2 regions of the Paraburkholderia sp. J63 genome follow, and region 2 is predicted to be linked to the other one. Evidence: riboswitches for the same ligand, from Rfam matches in the RefSeq annotation. Region 2 holds a riboswitch; the other holds the start of a gene.
What was found. A riboswitch is a leader RNA that binds a small molecule or an ion and turns the genes downstream of it on or off. The one in region 2 is predicted to bind glycine.
Positions count from the first base shown of each region.

Region 1 (10,445 bases), on a different contig from region 2:
ACCGCACCACTCCGGGTAAACGCCCGCTGAAGAGCCCCGCGCGCGGCAACCGGCCGCAAAACCTTGCGTCTATAATCGTTCCTGTTTGCTCAATCGCAAGGCTGTTGCCGTCCTGCTGTACCGCTCACCAAAAAACCAACGGGAGTCGAGACAAGCATGAGCGAAGCACCCCACGGAGCCCCGATCAAAACGCCCGGCCAGCTGATTGCCGCTGTCATCGCCGGGTTTGCCGTCCCCATCGTCATCATCATTCTGCTCGCCTACTACGTCGACAACACGACGCGCACGGGCGCAGGCACCGAGGAACTCTCCGCACAGCAGGTGGCCGCGCGCATCGCGCCCGTCGCCCAGGTATCGGTGCGCGACGCCAACGCGCCGCGCGTCTACAAGACGGGCGAGCAGGTCTATCAGGCCGTCTGCTCCGCGTGCCACGCGAGCGGCGCCGCGGGCGCGCCCAAGTTCGGCAATTCCGGCGACTGGGCGCCGCGCATTTCCCAGGGCTTCGACACGCTCTGGAAAACGGCGCTGTCCGGTAAGGGCGCGATGCCCCCGCGTGGCGGCACGAGCCCCGACGACTACAGCGATTACGAAATCGGCCGCGCGGTCGTCTACATGGCGGACCACGGCGGCGCGAACTTCCAGGATCCGCCCCAGCCCGCGCCGGGTGCCGCGCAAGGTGCGTCGGCGGCGGCGGGCGCTTCGGGCGCCGCGCCGGCTTCGGGCGCCGATGCGTCCGCAAGCGCGGCCAACGCACAAGCCGCGGCCGCCGCGGCGGCGATCGCCGCGATTCCGCAAGCGTCCTCCGCGCCGGCGGCAGGCGGCGGGTCCCAAAGCGCCGATGCCTCGCAGGCAGGCAAGGCGCTCTATCAGCAGGTCTGCCAGGCGTGCCACGCGGCGGGCGTGCTCGGCGCGCCAAAATTCGGCAACAAGGACGACTGGGCGCCGCGCCTCAAGGATCCGATGGACAAGATCTACAACTACGCGCTGCACGGCAAGGGCCAGATGCCGCCCAAGGGCGGTTCGAGCGCCTCCGACGACCAGGTGAAGGCCGCCGTCGATTACATGGTGAACGCGGCGAAGTAAGTACACGCTCACGCGCCGCAGGCCCGCCGACGACGCAAGGCGCACCAAGCAAGGCGCACAAAAACAAAGGGCTGCATCACACGATGCAGCCCTTTTCGTTTGCCGGGACGTCGCCAGCGCTCAACCCTTCTGCAACAACGCCTTCAGGCTCGCGAGCCGGTCCTTCGGCGACATCGGCGCCTCTTCGGGCGTGGGCGGCGGCGCATCGTCCAGCCCCATCTCGGGGATGAAGCGCGACGCCTCGCACACCACCGTCTCGCGCGCCCGCTTGCGCTTCTTGCACCAGTTCAGATGCAGGCTGCGCTGCGCGCGCGTGATCGCCACGTACATGAGCCGGCGCTCTTCCTCGATGCGCGCGTCGTCGATCACGTCGTCTTCCGAGCCGCCGCGGTGCGGCATGATCCCTTCCTCGACGCCCACGAGGAACACGTGCGGATACTCCAGCCCCTTCGACGCATGCACGGTCGAAAGGCGCACGGCGTCCGGGTCTTCGTCCTTGCCTTCGAGCATCGACATCAGCGCGACGGTCTGGATCAGGCCCATCAGGTTCTTGCCCGTATCGGCGAGACCGTCGGTGTTGTCATAGCCGGTGGCCTCGCTGTCTTCGCCAATTTCTTGCTCGGGCTTCGTGCCCTTGCGCTTGAGCCATTCGAGGAATTCGAGCACGTTCTGCCACTTCGACTGCGCCTGGCGCTCGTCGAACGCGTCATAGAGATACGCCTCGTAGTGGATCGCTTCCATGAGGTCGTCGAGCACGACCGTCGCGGGCTCTTTCACCGCGCGCTCGGCGAGCCGCTGCATGAAGTCGCAGAACACGCGCATCGGCTCGACCTGGCGCGCCGAAAGCCGCGCCTCGATACCGCCCATGTACACGGCCTCGAACAGCGACACCTTCGCCTGCCCCGCGAACGAACCCAGCGCTTCGAGCGTGGTGTTGCCCACGCCGCGCCGCGGCGTCGTGATCGCGCGGATGAACGCGGGATCGTCGTCGTGGTTGGCGATCAGGCGCAGGTACGCGCAGAGGTCCTTGATCTCGGCCTTGTCGAAGAACGACTGGCCGCCCGAGAGCACGTAGGGAATGCGCTCGCGGCGCAGCACCTGTTCGAAGATGCGCGCCTGGAAGTTGCCGCGATAAAGAATCGCGTAATCGCGGAACTGCGCGCGCCGCTCGAACTTGTGCGCCGAAAGCCGGAACACCACTGATTCGGCCTCGTGCTCCTCGTCGTTACAGGGCGTGACGGAGATGGTGTCGCCCATGCCGTGCTCGGACCAGAGCTTCTTCTCGAACAGCTTCGGGTTGTTCGCGATGACGTTGTTCGCCGCCGTGAGAATGCGCACCGTCGAGCGGTAGTTCTGCTCGAGCTTGACCACGTGCAGCTTCGGATAGTCCTTGCCGAGCTGCGCGAGATTCTCGATCGTGGCGCCGCGCCAGCCGTAGATCGCCTGGTCGTCGTCGCCCACGGCCGTGAACGCGGCGCGCGGGCCCGCCAGCAGCTTGAGCAGCTCGTACTGGCAGGTGTTGGTGTCCTGGTACTCGTCGATCAGCAGATAGCGCAGCTTGTTTTGCCAGCGCTCGCGCACGGGCTCGTTCTTCGCGAACAGCTCGGTCGGCAGGCGGATCAGGTCGTCGAAATCCACGGCCTGGTAGGCGTGCAGTGTCGCCACGTAGTTGCGATAGACGATTGCGGCCTGGTGCTCGTCCTCGTTCGAAGCGGTCGCGAGCGCTTCCTCGGGCATCACGAGGCCGTTCTTCCAGAGCGAGATGATCGACTGGATCTTGCGGATGAAGCCCTTGTCGGTCGAGCCCACCTGCTCCTGGATCATGGCGAAGCAGTCGTCGGAGTCCATGATCGAGAACTGGGGCTTCAAGCCCAGATGCTCGGCTTCCTGGCGCAGGATCTGCACGCCGAGCGAATGGAACGTGCAGACCGTGAGCTGGTTGGTCGGCACCTTGCGGCCTTCCTTGCCGGGCGTGGTGAGCGTCTTGCCTTCGAGCAGCTTGCCCACACGCTCGCGCATTTCGGCGGCGGCTTTGTTGGTGAAGGTGACGGCCGCGATATGGCGCGGCTCGAAGCCTTTCGCTTCGATCAGGTGCGCGATCTTCTGCGTGATCACACGTGTCTTGCCGCTGCCCGCGCCGGCGAGCACGAGACAGGGACCGTCGAGATAGCGCACCGCTTCGCTTTGGGCGGGATTCAGGCCTGCGGACATCGTTGCTGGATTGGAAAAACGGGTGGTACGGCTGGGAGGCGTGCGGGCTTTCGTGGCGCTGCGGCTTCGACCGATGGTCGATGTGGTCGGCGCAAACACACGAGGGCAATCCGCACGGCGCGAGGCGTGCCACAACGTGGCGGAAGCCTCTCACGCGAGAGCTGCGATGTTAACACGAGGCGGCATCGCGCCGATGCGGCCCCATGCAGCGCGCCCGCCCCGCGTGCCACAATGTCAGGTTCCCGCCACCCGCGGCGACGGCTCGCGCCGCGCCGCCTTCTTGCTGGAAAGAGGACGCGCTTCATGACTGCACCGCTGCAAATCGGCCTGATGGGCTACGGCTTCGCCGGCCAGACCTTCCACGCCCCCGTGATCGCCCATAGCGGCGCGGCCACGCTGGCCGCCATCGCGACGAGCCAGGCCGGGCGCGCGCAGGCCGATTATCCGGACGCCGCGATCGTTCCCGACCTCGACGCCCTGCTCTCGCTCGACGCCATCGAATGCGTGGTGATCGCCACGCCCAACGACACGCACTACGAGCTCGCGCGCCGCACGCTGGAGCGCGGCAAGCACGTGCTCGTCGACAAGCCGGTCACGCTGAGCGCCGACGAAGCGCGCACGCTCGCGGCCATCGCAAAGCAGCGCGGCCTCGTGTTCGCGCCGTTCCACAACCGCCGTTGGGACGGCGATTTCCTCACCGTGCGCGAGCTGCTCGCGAACGGCGAGCTCGGGCGCGTCACACACTACGAGTCGCATTTCGACCGCTTCCGTCCGCAGGTGCGCCAGCGCTGGCGCGAGGACGCCACGCGCGGCGGCGGCCTGCTCTACGACCTCGGGCCGCATCTGATCGACCAGGCGCTCGCGCTGTTCGGCGCGCCCGAGTCGGTCACGGCGTTCGTCCACACGCGCCGCGACCACGCCACGGCGCCCGACTACGTGCATCTCGTGCTGGGCTATCCGGGCCACGACGCCGTGCTGCACGCGAGCGCGCTGGCCGCGTTCGCGCCGCGCTTCGTGGTTCATGGCACGCGCGGCAGCTATCTGAAGAACGGGCTCGATACACAGGAGGATCAGCTCAAGGCGGGGCTGCGTCCGGGCCAGCCCGGTTTCGGCGACGGCAACGAGCCGGGCCGCCTGCACATGCTCGCCGACGATGGCACGGAAACCGAACTCACCGTGCCCAACGCCGCCGGCAATTACGCGGATCTCTATCGCGCGCTCGCCGCCGCGATCCGCGATGGCGAGCCGTTCCCGGTCAGTCCGCAGGATGCCATCGACGTGATGAGCATCATCGAGATCGCCATGCAGAGCGCCGCAGAAGGCCGCACGATCGCGTTCACGCGCGCGACCTGACGCGATCACCTTGCATTTCCCCGACGCGGCTGAAAGGTCAGAACAAATAGTTACAAGTACGCGCCGTCCGGCGGTCATCGGACGGCGCGCACAACACGTTTGCCGACATACAACACAAAAAAACCGAGCAACAACGACTAGAAGCCCCACTCGCTAATGCGTGGGATCGCAGTAAGCGCTAAAGCGCCAACTGCGTTCGACACAAGGAGAGTCTCAATGACCCGTTTCAACCGTGCCATCCGCTACGCCGCCGCCGGCGCCCTCGCCTCCACGCTCGCCGCGTGCGTGGTCAACCCGCCGCCGCCGCGCCCCGTCGTCGTCAATCCCGGCCCGAATCCGCATGAAGTGGCCGTGGAGCGCCTGCATCAGGTCGATGGCCGCATCGACAATCTGAGCCGCCGCATCGACATGCGCGTGAATCAGGGCTACTACCCGCCGCCCCAAGGCGGTGCGCTGCATCACCGCCTCGACACGATCCGCGGCGAAGCGCACGACATGGCGGCCCAGCACGGCGGCGGCCTCTCCGGCGACGAGCAGCGCGTGCTGAACCAGGAACTCGACACGGCGGCACGCGCGATCGGCGAGTAAAGCAGCGGGCGCCCAAAGCGCCAGTTCAGCCCCCTCGCAGCCGCCCCACAGCCCCCTCGCGGCGCCTGCCCCCGATTTTTTCCGCATTGACACACCGCCCAGGCGTCGCGCACAATCGCTGCGCGCGCCGGGAGAGCGCGCCGTTTGTCGCACCCCGCCATCGGGTGAGTGCAACGCGCGGCGCCGCCGAAGGGGCAACCCACAAACTCTCAGGCAAAAGGACCGTGCGCGCCGGACCGCCCATTCGCCCTGCCTCGCGCCCATGCGCGAAGCGTTCGAAGCGGCTTGAAGTCCGCAACTCTGGAGAGCGGCAGTAGAACGGCGGCGGGAATCTGCCCCGCGCGCGTTCAGGCTGCCCACCGAAGGGGCGCGCGCCGTCGAGCAGCATCAAGCACGGCGCAATCTCTCAGGTATCGAGGACAGAGGGGCCATGCAAGAACCGACTCCAGGCATCGTGCCTGCGGCGTTTCCTGCATGGCCTTTTTCGTTTTCGCGCGATTTTCGCAACGAAACCTCGTGACCGCCTGAGGCCCCATGACCGAACTCAAACGCACCCCGCTGAACGACTCGCACCGCGCGCTCAATGCCCGCATGGTCGACTTCGGCGGCTGGGACATGCCCGTCAACTACGGCTCGCAGATCGACGAGCATCGCGCCGTGCGCACCGACGCCGGCATGTTCGACGTCTCGCACATGTGCGTGGTCGACTTCTCGGGCGCGAAGGCGCGCGAGTTCTTCTCCCGCGCACTCGCCAACAACGTCGCCAAGCTCACGACGCCGGGCAAGGCCCTCTACTCGTGCATGCTGAACCCCGAAGGCGGCGTGATCGACGACCTGATCGTCTACTTCTTCGCCGACGACGAATTCCGCACTGTGGTCAACGCGGGCACCGCCGAAAAAGACATCGCCTGGTTCGAGAAGCTCAACGCCGAAGGCGGCTTCGGCCTCACCATCACGCCGCGCCGCGATCTCGCGATCGTCGCCGTGCAAGGCCCGAACGCGCGCGAAAAAGTCTGGCAGGTCGCGCCCTCCTCGCGCAGCGCCAGCGAGTTCCTCAAGCCCTTCAACGCCGCGAAGATCGAAGCCACGCCGTTCGGCGAGCTGATGATCGCGCGCACGGGCTACACGGGCGAGGACGGCTTCGAAATCGTGCTGCCCGCCGTCGCCGTCTGCGAATTCTGGAACGCGCTGGAGCGCCAGGGCGTGAAGCCCTGCGGTCTCGGCGCGCGCGACACGCTACGCCTCGAAGCGGGCATGAACCTCTACGGCCAGGACATGGACGAAGGCGTCTCGCCGCTCGACGCGGGCCTCGCCTGGACCGTCGACATGAAAGCGCCGCGCGACTTCGTCGGCCGCCCCGTGCTCGAAGCCAACGGCTCGCGCATGGCCTTCGTCGGCCTGATCCTGCAAAAGGAAAACGGCAAGGCGGGCGGCGTGCTGCGCGCGCACCAGAAAGTGCTCACGCCGCACGGTGAAGGCGAAATCACGAGCGGCACTTTCTCGCCGACGATGCAGGAATCCATCGCCTTCGCGCGCGTGCCCCAGGGCGTGCAGCCCGGCGACGTCGTGCAGGTGCAGATCCGTGACAAAGCCCTTCCCGCAAGCGTGGTAAAACTGCCCTTCGTGCGCAACGGCCAGGTGCTCGTCGCTTGATCCGTGAGGATCCGCGAGGATCCGCGCCGCGCACGCCCCCCTCTTTCAAGCCATAACGAACCACGCACTGGAGCAACCCATGAGCATCCCGGCCGATCTGAAATACACCGAATCGCACGAATGGATTCGCACCGAAGCCGACGGCACGCTGACCATCGGCATCACCGACCACGCGCAGGAAGCGCTCGGCGACATCGTCTTCCTCGAACTGCCCGATGCGGGCCGCGCCGTCACGGCCGGCGACGCCGTGGCCGTGATCGAATCGGTCAAAGCCGCCTCGGACATCTACGCGCCGGTGTCGGGCGAGATCGTCGAATCGAACACGGCGCTCGTCGACACGCCGGACCAGGTGAACGGCGCGCCCTACGAGTCGTGGCTCTTCAAGATCAAGCCGGCCGCCGACGCCAAGCTCGACGCGCTGATCGACGCCGCCGCCTACGAAAAGGCCATCGGCGCCTAATCCCTGTAACCGCAATGGCGCGGCGGCGCGCTCCCATGCCACGCCGCCCGCGCCTGCAGGAACCCTTATGAAGCTCGAACACCCGGATCGTCTGATGAACACGCCGCTTTCGGCTCTCTCGCTCGCCGCGCTCGAAGCGCATGACGCCTTCGCCGCTCGCCACATCGGGCCCGACCCGGCCGACCAGCAGGCGATGCTCGACACGCTCGGCTTCGCCTCCCGCGCCGCGCTGATCGACGCGGTCATCCCGGCCGCGATCCGCCGCCAGGACGCGCTGCCGCTCGGGCCCTTCGGCGAGCCGCGCTCGGAAGCCGAGGCGCTCGCCGCACTGCGCGCGCTCGCGGACAAGAACCAGGTGTTCCGCTCCTATATCGGGCAGGGCTACTACAACACGCACACGCCGGCCGTCATCCTGCGCAACGTGCTCGAAAACCCGGCCTGGTACACGGCCTACACGCCGTACCAGCCGGAAATCTCGCAGGGCCGCCTTGAAGCGCTCCTGAACTTCCAGCAGATGATCGTCGACCTGACGGGTCTCGCGATCTCGAACGCGTCGCTGCTCGACGAGGCCACGGCCGCCGCCGAAGCGATGACGCTCGTGCAGCGCGTGGGCAAGTCGAAGTCGAACGTGTTCTTCGTCGCCGACGACGTGCTGCCGCAAACCCTCGAAGTCGTGAAGACGCGCGCGAAGCCGATCGGCATCGAGGTGAAGGTCGGCCCCGCCGCCGAAGCGGCTCAGGCGAACGCCTTCGGCGTGCTGCTCCAGTATCCGGGCGTGAACGGCGACGTGCACGACTATCGCGAACTGGCGCAAGCCGTCCATGCAGCCGGTGGCGCGGTGATCGCCGCCGCCGACCTGCTCGCGCTCACGATGCTCGCGCCGCCCGGCGAATGGGGCGCCGACGTGGCCGTCGGCAACTCGCAGCGCTTTGGCGTGCCGATGGGCTTCGGCGGCCCGCACGCCGCCTATCTCGCGGTCAAGGACGAATTCAAGCGCCAGATGCCGGGCCGTCTCGTCGGCGTGACCGTCGACGCGCAGGGCAACCCGGCGCTGCGCCTCGCGCTGCAAACGCGCGAGCAGCACATCCGCCGCGAGAAGGCCACCTCGAACGTCTGCACGGCGCAGGCGCTACTCGCGATCATGGCGAGCATGTACGCGGTCTACCACGGCCCGCAGGGTCTGAAGCGCATCGCGCAGCGCGTGAACCGCGTCGCGGCGATCGTCGCGGCGGGCGCGAAGCAACTGGGCTACGCGCTCGTGAACGAGTCGTTCTTCGACACGCTCACGTTCGAAGCCGGCGCGCGCACCCAGGCGCTGCACGACGCGGCGCTCGCGCGCGGCATGAACCTGCGCCGCGTGAGCGAGACGCGCGTGGGCGTATCCGTCGACGAAACCACCACGCGTGGCGATCTGGCCGACTTGCTCGCCGTGTTCGCGCAAGCCGCGTTCGCGAGCGAGGCGCCTTCGGTCGACGCGCTCGACACGCAAATCGCCTCGCAGCAAGCGGCCACGTTCCCGGCCACGCTCGTGCGCGAAAGCGCGTACCTCACGCATCCGATCTTCAATCGCCACCATTCGGAAACGGAAATGCTGCGCTACCTGCGCAGCCTCGCCGACAAGGACCTCGCGCTCGACCGCTCGATGATCCCGCTCGGCTCGTGCACGATGAAGCTCAACGCCACCTCGGAAATGCTGCCCGTCACGTGGCCCGAGTTCGGCGGCATCCACCCGTTCGCTCCGCCTGAGCAGACCGTCGGCTATCGCGAGATGGTCGATCAGCTCGAGCAGATGCTCGTGGCCGCCACGGGCTACGCCGCCGTCTCGCTGCAGCCGAACGCGGGCTCGCAGGGCGAGTACGCGGGCCTGCTCATCATCCACGCGTACCACGAGTCGCGCGGCGAGGGCACGCGCAACGTCTGCCTGATTCCCGCTTCGGCGCACGGCACCAACCCGGCTTCGGCGCAGATGGCCGGCATGCAGGTCGTGGTGGTCGCCTGCGACGCGCAAGGCAACATCGATCTCGCCGACCTCAAGGCCAAGGCGGAGCAGCACGCCGCGAAGCTCGCGGCGATCATGATCACGTACCCGTCGACGCACGGCGTGTTCGAAGGCAACGTGCGCGAAGTCTGCGAAATCGTCCATGCGCACGGCGGCCAGGTCTACGTGGACGGCGCGAACATGAACGCGATGGTGGGTCTCGCGGCGCCGGGCCAGTTCGGCGGCGACGTCTCGCACCTGAACCTGCACAAGACCTTCTGCATTCCGCACGGCGGCGGCGGCCCCGGCGTCGGTCCCGTGGCAGTGGGCGCGCACCTCGCGCAGTTCCTGCCGAACCAGCTTTCGTCGGGCTACAAGCGCTCGACGGATCTGGGCAACGGCATCGGCGCGGTGAGCTCGGCGCCTTACGGCTCGGCCTCGATCCTGCCGATCTCGTGGATGTACATCGCGATGATGGGCGCGGCCAACCTCACGGCCGCCACCGAAACCGCGATCCTCAACGCGAACTACGTCGCCAAGAAGCTCGCGCCGCACTTCCCCGTGCTCTATAGCGGTCCGGGCGGGCTCGTCGCGCACGAGTGCATTCTCGACCTGCGCCCGATCAAGGACGCGAGCGGCATCACCGTCGACGACGTCGCCAAGCGCCTGATGGACTACGGCTTCCACGCGCCCACCATGAGCTTCCCGGTGCCGGGCACGCTGATGGTCGAGCCGACCGAGTCGGAGTCGAAGGAGGAGCTCGACCGCTTCATCGACGCCATGGTTGCAATCCGTGAAGAAATTCGCGCCGTGGAAGAAGGCCGCGCGGACAAGGAGGACAACCCGCTGCGCCATGCGCCGCACACGGCCGCGGTCGTGGTCGCCAACGACTGGCAGCACGGCTACTCGCGCGAGCAGGCCGCGTATCCGGTGGCGTCGCTCGTTGCGCAGAAGTACTGGCCGCCGGTCGGCCGCGCCGACAACGTCTACGGCGACCGTAACCTGTTCTGCTCGTGCGTCCCTGTCAGCGAATATGCAGACGAGCACGCCGGGCAAGGCGAATAAAACGCGCCCGATCGTCCCGCCAAACTGGCTCGCACAGCCGCCGCGCGCTCCGCA
Region 1 covers NZ_CAJMZF010000011.1:145,016-155,460, reverse strand. Annotated here, with positions in the region: gene U5775_RS14680 (c-type cytochrome) at 157-1,083, shown strand; gene U5775_RS14675 (UvrD-helicase domain-containing protein) at 1,204-3,294, opposite strand; gene U5775_RS14670 (oxidoreductase) at 3,598-4,647, shown strand; gene U5775_RS14665 (hypothetical protein) at 4,864-5,235, shown strand; glycine riboswitch at 5,354-5,469, shown strand; glycine riboswitch at 5,526-5,668, shown strand; gene gcvT (glycine cleavage system aminomethyltransferase GcvT) at 5,770-6,888, shown strand; gene gcvH (glycine cleavage system protein GcvH) at 6,968-7,348, shown strand; gene gcvP (aminomethyl-transferring glycine dehydrogenase) at 7,416-10,391, shown strand.
Region 1: linked by a shared signal. The riboswitch ahead of gcvT (glycine cleavage system aminomethyltransferase GcvT) and the one ahead of U5775_RS28780 (D-amino acid dehydrogenase) in region 2 are both predicted to bind glycine.

Region 2 (10,445 bases):
CGCCCGGTCACGACGTTCACCACGCCGTCGGGAATGCCGGCCTCCTGAACGAGCTGCGCGAAGCGCAACGTCGAAAGCGAGGTCAGCTCCGCCGGCTTGATCACCGCCGTGCAACCCACGGCGAGCGTGGCGGCCAGCTTCCACGCCAGGGTTTGCAGCGGGAAATTCCACGGCACGATGATGCCGACCACGCCCACCGGCTCCTTGCGCGTATAGGCAAGATAGTGGCCGGGCAGCGAAGGCTCGACGGTGCGTCCGTGCAGCTTGGAAGCCCAGCCCGCGAAGTAGCGGAACGTATCCACTGTGCCCTGAATGTCCACGTCGCGCGCCTGCGCCACTGACTTGCCGACGTCGATCGATTCGATCTCGGCAAGCTCATCGGCGTGCGCTTCAATGAGATCGGCGAGGCGGTGCAGCAGGCGCTCGCGCTCGAGCGGCTTCAGACGCCGCCACGCGCCGCCGTCGAACTGGGCGCGCGCCGCCGCGACCGCACGATCGAGGTCGACCGTCGTGGCAAGCGGAATTTGCGTGATGACGCCCTCCGTGGAGGGCTCGATCACGTCGAGCACATCGCCCTCGCCGCCCGGCACGAAGGCGCCGTCGATCAGCATGCGTTGCGGCTGCTCGAGAAAGCGCCGCGTCTGTTCATGCACGCCGAACTGATCCAGATAGTTTCGTACGATGGATTCCAATGCTGTCTCCTGGTCTCGCGCGGCGTCGTGCTGCCGCGCCGCGCGTGTTTAGGTGTCCTGCCGCCGACGCTTCAGCGTCGCTGCTGGCTGCGTGCGTGAAAGATCACGCCGATGGCATTCAACAGCAGTTGTGCGGCGAGGATGGGCGTGACGCCCGCCGGATCGTATGCCGGCGCCACCTCCACGAGGTCCATGCCCACGACGTTGCCGTGACTGCGGCGCGCGAGCCCCTGGATGATTTCGAGCACTTCGTAGTAGGTGAAGCCGCCATGGCTCGGCGTACCCGTGCCCGGCGCGATGGACGGATCGAAACCGTCGATGTCGATCGTGACGTAGTAGGCGCGGCCTTCGGGAATCCGTGCAAGCACGCCCTCCGTACCGAGGCGGCGCACGTCGCGCACGGAAAGAATGTCGGAGCCCGCCGCGCGCGCGGCATCGTAGTCGCTGCGGTTCGACGAAGAGACGTTGCGAATGCCGAGCTGCGTCATGCCGCAGATATGCTGCATTTCCGAGGCGCGCCGCAGCGGATTGCCGTGCCCATAGCGCACGCCATGACGCTCGTCGACGAAATCCAGATGCGCGTCGAAGTGCACGATGTGGATCGGACCGCGGCCCTCGAACGCCTGCATCACAGGGGCGTGAATCGAATGGTCTCCGCCCAGCGTCACGGGCATCGCGCCGTTCGCGAGGATCTTGCGCACCGCGCTTTCGATATTGGCGTTGCTCGCCGCCATGTCGGTGTGGACGATGTCGGCGTCGCCCACGTCCACCATGCGGACCTGGTCGCGCGTCAGGTAGAGCGCATCGTCTTCGTGATCGTAGGCGCCCGCATGGCCGAACGAGAACAGCGTGGACGCTTCGCGGATGCTGCGCGGCCCAAACCGCGCCCCCGAACGCCACTGCGTGCCCATGTCGTTGGGTGCGCCGAGAATCGCCACATCGGCGTCGATGCGATCCCAGTCGAGGCAGACCGGCGATTTCGCAAACGTGCAATGTCCCACGAACGGCAAGTCGAGCCGCCCGCTTTCGTACGTATTGCCCTGCATGAGTGTCTCCGTGTTGATCCGCTGGTGAGTCCAGTCAGTAATCGGTGAACGACCCGGTTTTTGTCGGGCCGCCCGTTTGAGACACTATGTCGGTATTATTTTTGAACGAAAATCCCGGGTATCAGATGTTCATATCGGAATATCCGAAGCAAGCGATCATGGAGAACGCGGGCAATGATGCAACTGCAGGACGTGGACCTCAAGCTACTCAGGGTTTTCATGCATGTCGTGCGATGCGGCGGCTTTTCAGCGGCCCAGGCGACCCTGAACGTGAGCCAGTCGACCATCAGTGAGCAGATGACCACGCTCGAAACGCGCCTCGGCCTCAAGCTTTGCGAACGCGGGCGCAGCGGCTTCCGCCTGACCGAGCATGGCCTCGCCACGTACGAGGCGGCCCAGCGCCTGCAGGTCGCCGTGGAGGCGTTCTGCATGGACACGGACGCACTCAAGCAACATATCGCGGGCAGGCTCTATCTGGGCATCATCGACAACACCGTGACGGACACGGCTTCGCCGCTGCCGCGCGCCTTGCAGAAGTTTGTCTCGCGCGGCGAGGACGTGCACGTCGACGTCTACATCGGCACGCCTGCGGAGCTCGAAGAGCGCGTGCTGGACGGCAGGCTCCACGTTGCGATCGGCCATTTCCCGATACACGTTCCGGGCCTGAATTACACGGAGCTCTATCTGGAGCCCGACGGGCTCTATTGCGGCAAGGAGAACCCGCTCTTTGCGGGCGCGCGGGAGGGCGGCGTGCAGACCGAGGCCATCGCTTCGAGCCGCATTGCGGCGCGCGGCTACCTGCAGCAGCAGGATCTGAAGATGCTGAGCGCGAGCAAGGCCGCGGCGACGGTCGACAACGTGGAGGCGCAGGCGATCCTGATTCTCTCGGGTGCGTACATAGGATTTCTTCCCAATCACTACGCGGCACGCTGGGTGGAGCGCGACGAGATGCGGCGCATCGGCCCCACACAGTTCGGCATGCAGTCGCCCTTTTGCGCCGCGACCCGCCGGGCTTCTGCCCCGCCTTCGATCCTGCAGGCGTTCATGGTCGACTTGCATGAAGTCTGGCTGAATGAACGCCCGGGCGAACCCGGGGGGCCGACATGAGAACAACTGAGTAAAGCGACGCCCGCGTGCGCACGCGGGCGGCTTCTGCGTGGCCGTGAGCGCTCAGGAAGTCGCGAGACGAACGCCCTGCGAACGCCCGGCCATGCCTTCGATCAGCGCAGCGACGTTCTCCGCCGTGGCGGCCGACAAGGTCCAGCCGAGATGCCCGTGCCCCGTGTTGTAGAACACACCCGGCATGCGTCCGCGGCCGACCTTCGGCAACATGCCCGGCAGCATGGGCCGCAGGCCAGCCCACGGAATCACGCGCGAGGTATCGACCTGCGGGAACAGACGCCGCGTCCATTCGACGAGCGGCGCGACGCGGTCCGCGCGAATGTCACGGTTAAAGCCATTAAGCTCGGCTGTACCGGCCACGCGGAAACGGTCCGCGCCCAGCCGGCTCGTGACGATCTTGGCGCTCTCGTCGAGCAGGCTGACCCACGGCGCGGCGCGTTGGCTCGTCTCGTCGTCCAGGCTCACGGTGATCGAATAGCCCTTCACGGGATAAACGTTCACGCGGTCGCCCAGCATCGAAGCAAATGCACGGCTGCTCACGCCCGCACAAACGACGATCCGGTCAAATATTTCGTCATGCGAAATACCTTGTTCGAGCCGCGAGAGCGCGAAAGTGCCGCCCGATTCGCGCCTGATTGCGGCGATCTGCGTATCGTAGTGGAATTCGACGCCGTGCCGCACGCATGCCTGTGCGAGACCGCGCGTGAACTTGTGGATGTCGCCGGTCGAATCGGAGGGCGTGAAGAAGCCGCCGAAAAACGCGCCCTCCAGTGCAGGCTCGATCTGCCGGATCTCCGCTGGCGTCACGGGCCGGCGCTCCAGGCCGCCTTCGTTCAGGATGGCGTTGACCTTCGCGGCCACGTCGAAGCTCTTGCGGTCCTTGAAGATGTGCAGGATACCGCGCTGCTCGAGGTCGAACGCGATCCCCTCCTTGCGCGCGGTCTCGAACAGGTGCTCGCGGGCCGCAATCGCGAGGCGCACCGTTTCCAGCGTGTTCGCGCGATAGTTTGGGATCTGCCGCAGAAATTCGGCCATCCACGAATATTTGTGCCAGCCGGGACGCGGATTGACGAGCAGCGGCGCATCGCGCGTGAGCATCCAGCGCAGGCCTTTGAGCACGGTGGCGGCGTTGTTCCAGACTTCGGCGTTGCACGCGGAAAGCTGGCCGCCGTTCGCAAACGACGTCTCCATCGCGCTATAGCGATGGCGTTCGAACACGTCAACGCGAAAACCGCGTTTTGCGAGGGCGTAAGCGGTCGTGACGCCGGTAATCCCGGCGCCAATAATGGCGATTCGTGACATGACATGGTCCAGATTAAATTGAGCACTGTCGTTTCCGACACCTGTGCCCCATCTGTCCATGTACCTGAGAGTTTCTTTCCGGACCCGCGCAGAACGCGCTGGACGGAAATCTCCTTCGGTGGGCGCGTTCGCGCCGCTCTCCAGATGTTCTCGTTGCAGGGTCCTTGTGCCTGAGAGTTTCCGGGGCGGTTGCTCCGTCGGCGCCGTCCAGTGCTTTCGCAGTGACGGTCTCTCCCGCTGCATTTCATCGAACAGCGCAACGATAGCGGGCCGTTATTGCGGCTGCAAGCAGTTTTTTCGATCGAGCGCCAAATCCGCGGCCGGCTACCGGGTCTCTTTCCACTTTGAAACCGTCGTGCCAAAGTGCTTTCTGAACCAGAAAGCAAAAGCGCTTGAACTGGAAAAACCGAGCAGATCGGCCAGTTCGGAGAGCGAGCGATCGCTGTCGAGGATCTGCCGCGACGCGAGTTCACAGCGCACAACCTGCAGCAGCGCCGAAAAGCTCGTATTTTCAGCGGCCAAACGCCGATGCAAGGTACGCCGATCCACGCCGAGATGTCTCGCCACCTGGTCGGCCGTGGATCGGCCATTGGGCAGCATCGCGACAATGACCTGGCGAATGGTATGCGTGGCACTGTCATTCGCACCGGACAAAGCCTGCTCCAGAAAACGGCGGGCATAGTGCGCCATCTGCGAATCGGCGGGAGGCCGGCACGCCGCGAGGTCTTTTGCGTGACACACAATGCCATTGAAGCTGGAATTGAATTCGACCGCCAATCCAAAAAACGCCTTGTGGCAGGTTGCGCTATCCGGCGGGCGGTGCTCGAAGCAGACGCTTCGTGGCCGCCAGCCACGCCCCAGGAGTTCCCGTATGCTCCGGTACAGCACGCCAATCGCCATTTCTATGGATTGCCGAACCGAATGCTTGTCGCCCACCAGAATATTCTGGCGAATCAGAACGGCATCGCCATAGTCTTCAATGCGGGTCAACAGCGATGCATTGATCAAGCGGATATAACGGCACAGGCTCTCGAGCGCCTCGCGAGCCGTAGGCGCTTCACTCATCACCGCGCTGATCGGCCCGAGGTTCGAAAGCCGCCGGCTCATCGCGAGTCTCAAGCCGAAATCCTCCACCTTTGCCGCGGCGGCGCTGCTTTCCAGCAACTCGCGTACCGCGGCTGTGCTGATAGGCGCGTCGGGATTGACCAGATCGCGTGCGCTCAAGCCAACCCTGCGCAACATGCGTGCAGGATCCAGCCCGACGTCGCGGGCGAGATCCGCATAGCCGGTAAGGCTTGCGCTGCGGATCGTGAGCATGGATCGCTGCATGGCAGTGTCCCAATTTAGACATCGAATGTCCCAAATAATACATTGGCGTCGATCCCGCGGCGATATTCTTCCGGTGTGAAATTTTCTCCGAGGAGACACACCATGAACTTTCTCGACGGACATCTGTTCCCTGAAAACCAGCCGCCCCTGATCATCACGGCGGCACCTTATGCGCCGTCGTGGCTGCCATCGGACTTCCCCGGGGAAATCGCCGTGACGATGGAGGACCAGATCCAGAAGGCCGTGGACTGCTACAACGCGGGCGCCACGGTGCTGCATCTGCACGTGCGCGAGCTGGACGGCAAGGGCAGCAAGCGCCTCTCGAAGTTCAATGAACTGATCGCCGGCGTGCGCGCGCGCGTGCCGGAGATGATCATCCAGGTGGGCGGCTCCATCAGTTTCGCGCCGGAAACCGAAGGCGCGGCAGCCAAGTGGTTGTCGGACGACACGCGCCACATGCTGGCCGAACTGGACCCCAAGCCCGACCAGGTGACGGTGACGGTCAACACCTCGCAGATGAATGTTCTCGAGCAGTTCGATGCGCGCGACATCAAGGGCACGTCGATGGAAGACCCGGCGGTGTTCAACGCGTACAAGGAAATGACGGTGCCCGCGCAACCAGGCTGGGTCGAGGAACATGTGCGCCGCCTCACGGCCGCCGGTATCCAGAGCGCGTTCCAGTGCTACAACATCAACAGCTTCGAGTCGGTTGAGCGGCTCATGCGCCGCGGCATCTACAAGGGCCCGCTGGTCATGAACTGGGTGGCCATCGGCGGCGGCATGGATGCCCCCAACCTCTACAACATGGCCAACTTCGTGCGCGCAGTGCCCGACGGCGCGGTGTTGACGGTCGAAAGCTCCGTGCTCAACGTGCTGCCGGTGAACATGATGGGCATTGCGATGGGCCTGCACGTGCGCTGCGGCACCGAAGACAACCTGTGGAACCAGTCGCGCACGGCCAGGATCGGTACCGCCGCGCAGATCGAGCAACTGGTGCGCATCTCGCGCGAGTTCGGCCGGCCGATCGCCACGGCCAAAGAGGCTCGCGAGATCTCGAAGATCGGCGTTTTCTACGAGACGGTGGACGAAACCCTGGCGGCCAACGGCTTCGCGCCGAACCGCAATGGCGGACAGCAAGGCTATCTGCGCAAGATCGCCTGACGAAAACTGAAGGAAGACGTCGCGCATGCGGCTCCCGTGCACGGCGCCTTCTTATATTCTGCATGACTAATTAAAATAATACGGATGAGACAAATTGAAAAAGTGCGTAGTCGGGATTTCACTTTCGCTTTCGATTACTGCGGCGTATGCACAAAGCAGCATTGCGCTTTACGGCGTGGTTGACGATGCCTTGACGTTCAACTCGAATGCCGGCGGACAACGCCAATATTTCCTGACCAGTGGCGCAAAGACCGCGAATCGCTGGGGGCTGACCGGAACCGAAGACCTGGGCGGCGGCGTCAAAACGCTGTTCTCCATTGAAACGGGATTCTCCAATAACAACGGTGCACTATTGCAGGGCGGCGCGATTTTTGGCCGTCAGGCATACGTCGGTCTTTCCAGCAATCTCGGCACGCTCACTTTTGGCCGCCAGTATTCGAGCGGCTACTGGTACGTGGGCGGACCGCTGACCTCGGGCGGAGGCTGGGCTTTCAGCGGCTCGGGCTACGGCGCGCATCCTGGCGACGTCGACAATCTCGACAGCTTCAATCGCGTCAACAACGCCGTGATCTACACCACGCCCAAAATCAACGGGCTCACGGGCTCGGCCATGTACAGCTTCGGCGGCGTTCCGGGCTCGACAGCCGAACATCAGATCTGGGCGCTCGGCGCGGGCTATGCGAACGGCTCCATCACAATGGGTGTTGGCTACCAAGTGGCGAACCAGCCCAACTTTTCGTTCTACGGCAACAACCCCTCGTCGAGCACGACCGGCAACAACATGTGGAGCCCGGTAAACCAGGGCTACGCCTCCGCCGGCTCGCAAAAGATATTCTCGGCCGGCGCCGCGTACACCCTCGGCAGCGCGACGATTGCCGCCATCTACAGCAACACGCGCTATAGCGACCTCGGCACGACGGCGGTCGCCGGGTTGAACCCCACGGAAGCAGGATACCGGGGAGGCGAAACGTTCAACGTCGGCGAGCTGAATTTCAAATACATGTTGACCCCGGCATTCCTGCTCGGTGTGTCGTACGCCTATACCCACTCGTCCGGCGTCAACGACGCCCGCTATCAGCAAGTCGATTTCGGCCTCGATTACTTCGTTTCGAAGCGAACCGATTTTTACGGTGGAGCGATATACCAGCACGCGGCGGGAACGAATTCGCTGGGCATGCCCGCAGTCGCGGAAATCGGCCCCACTACGCCGTCGTTGAACAATCACCAGATCGTGGCGATCCTCGGCTTTGGCCACCGCTTCTGAAGCAGCGCAAGCGCTGGCAGCGTACAACACCATCGCAGGAGACAAGCATGCATATTCCGTGCGCCGATTCCGGGGTAAGGCCCGATCTGGCCGTGCACACCGCCCCCGCCGATATTCGTGGATCGTGCTCGCGCTCACCATCGGCCTGATGCTCTCCGACTATATGTCGAGGCAGGTGCTCAACGCCGTCTTCCCGGCGCTCAAGGCAGTCTGGAATCTCTCCGATGCGCAACTCGGATCGTTCAACAGCGTGGTCGCGCTGATCATGAGCATCTTTCCGGCGCATATGCGCTCCTCGCTGACCGCCGGCTTCATGGCGGGCGCCGCGCCCGGCTCGGTGATCGGCATGGCGCAGGGCGGCATCATCACCGCGCATCTGGGATGGCGCTGGGCCTTCGGCGTCATGGCCGCATTCGGCCTCGTGCTGGTCGTGCTCTATCGCGCCATCGTGACCGAGGCACAGCTCGCGGTCGCTTTTCGCGTTCCCGTGGGCACCTTGCAACTCGTGCTGATTGCTGCCGGAATGTTCGTCGTGTCCGGCACCAATGGCCCGTCCGGCGCGATGGTGGCCAACGTCACGCCCGCCGCCATTCACGCCTCCGTCTTCGCGACACTCACGCTCGCGAACAGCCTGCTCGGCATGGCGCCGGGGCCGTTCGTCACGGGTCTCGTCGCGGGCCGCATCGGCCTGCACGGCGCGTTGGAGGTGCTGCCCTGCGTCACGCTCGTTTCGATACTGGCGTTTGCGCCAGGCAGGCGGCATTATGCGGGGGACTTCGAACGCGCAAGGCGAGCACAAGCGTGAGCGCAGAGCCGATCATTCGGGCGAAGCACGGCTAAGGTGCCGGACCGCAAAGTTTATGTCCCGGCGCACGCGCAATCAGAACGCCGTGCGCAGCCCGAGCCCGGCGGAATAGCCGCTCGAATAGCCGCTTGCGCGATCATGCATGTACGCGGCCCGAAGAACGTATCGCCGCTGAAGCGCCCCGCCCCGCCGTTCGACGGCCGCATGAACGCTTCGAGCGCGAACTGCACCGCATAGCCGCCGCCCAGATCTTCCTGGCCGCCAATGCCCCAGAAGCTCGTCGTGAAGCCGCCCGAATTCATCGCGTATGCACGCGGCTTTCCGAGACTCTTTTGCGTGCCGGCATAGACATCGACCAGCCCATAGAGCGAGACGGATGACTGGGCCAGTGCATGGCCGGCCACGGAGGCAAAGAACGCGCCGCCGGCCATCCTCAGCAAGTGGCGTTTCATCAAGGGCGCGAAGCGCCGGCGCCCTGATAAGCAGGCGATATAAGTAGGCATACTAATAAATTGTGAGGAGGCGATTGAGTGGGAAAGATGCGGTACGGCTCACGTGCAGCACGCGTGAGCGCTCCCGAATCGACAACGACTGCCGAAAACCGCGACGCGCGACGGAGCCATCGGGCGGGCCTCTGCCTCGGCCCGTCAATGCTCCATCGCGCCCGGCCGCCGTTCAGAACACGTGGCGAATACCCATCCGTCCGACCGCCTGCTTCTGGTTGCCCGAAGGATTGAAGCCCGCGATCTGCGCGACAGCCGCATCGCCCGCCGCCTTCTGGAACACGCCCATCACATAGACGCTCGTGCGCGTGGACAGCGCGTACTCGACGCTCAGGTTGAACTGGTTGTACTTCGGCTCGCCGTCCGTCGCGTGGTCGCGGCCCGTCGTGTACGTATAGCCGGCGCCGATCGTCACAGCCGGTGCAGGCGTGACGATCGCCGAGAGCTCGTAGTTCTGGAAGGTCGCGTCGTGCCCCGCGCTGCCCTGCTGGAAGTTCGTGTTCGTGAAATCGGCCTGCACCTTGAGCCACTGCACGACCTGGTACGACGCGCCGACACCGAACACCTTCTGCGCGCGCGCCGCGTCGAGGTAGTCGCCGTAGATGGCGTTCGTGAAGCCCGGATAGTTCTGGTAACCCTGCGTCGACACGCCCGGATCGTTGATCCGAAGATAGCCGATGCCGAAGCCCAGCGGGCCCGCCGCATAGTTCGCACCGACGCTGAAGGTCGCGTTGTCCGAGAACCGGCCCGCTTGGCCGCCGAACGAATAGAGACCGCCAAACGTGAAGCCGGCCATCGTCGGGCTGCGATACTTGACGGCGTTCGAGATGGGAAAGCCGTTGTCGGTGTTGTCCATATCGTTCGGGTGTGCGAAATAGTACCCGCCGATGTTGCCGTTCAACGTATAAGGCTCGACGAAATCGACGACCGAATCCCACTGGCGCCCGAACGTCAGCGTGCCTGCCCGCTGGCTTTGCAGGCCCACATAGGCGTTGCGCGAAAAGGCAAGACCGCTGCCCAGACGCCCGGAGTTCAGGTCGAACCCGCTTTCGAGCCGGAAAATCGTGGCAAGGCCCCCGCCCAGATCCTCGGTGCCGCGCACGCCCCAGCGGCTCCCCGCCGTCACGCCCGACGCAAGCTGTACGAGGTGACTGCCCTGTACGTTGCTGACCACGTCGACACCGTCCTCCACAATCCCGTATAACGTGACTGAACTCTGTG
Region 2 covers NZ_CAJMZF010000035.1:42,377-52,821, forward strand. Annotated here, with positions in the region: gene U5775_RS28765 (aldehyde dehydrogenase family protein) at 1-692, opposite strand, end outside; gene speB (agmatinase) at 764-1,738, opposite strand; gene U5775_RS28775 (LysR family transcriptional regulator) at 1,913-2,845, shown strand; gene U5775_RS28780 (D-amino acid dehydrogenase) at 2,909-4,162, opposite strand; glycine riboswitch at 4,205-4,316, opposite strand; gene U5775_RS28785 (AraC family transcriptional regulator) at 4,487-5,479, opposite strand; gene U5775_RS28790 (3-keto-5-aminohexanoate cleavage protein) at 5,594-6,652, shown strand; gene U5775_RS28795 (porin) at 6,747-7,916, shown strand; gene U5775_RS28800 (MFS transporter) at 8,065-8,721, shown strand; gene U5775_RS28805 (porin) at 8,775-9,173, opposite strand; gene U5775_RS28810 (porin) at 9,397-10,445, opposite strand, start outside.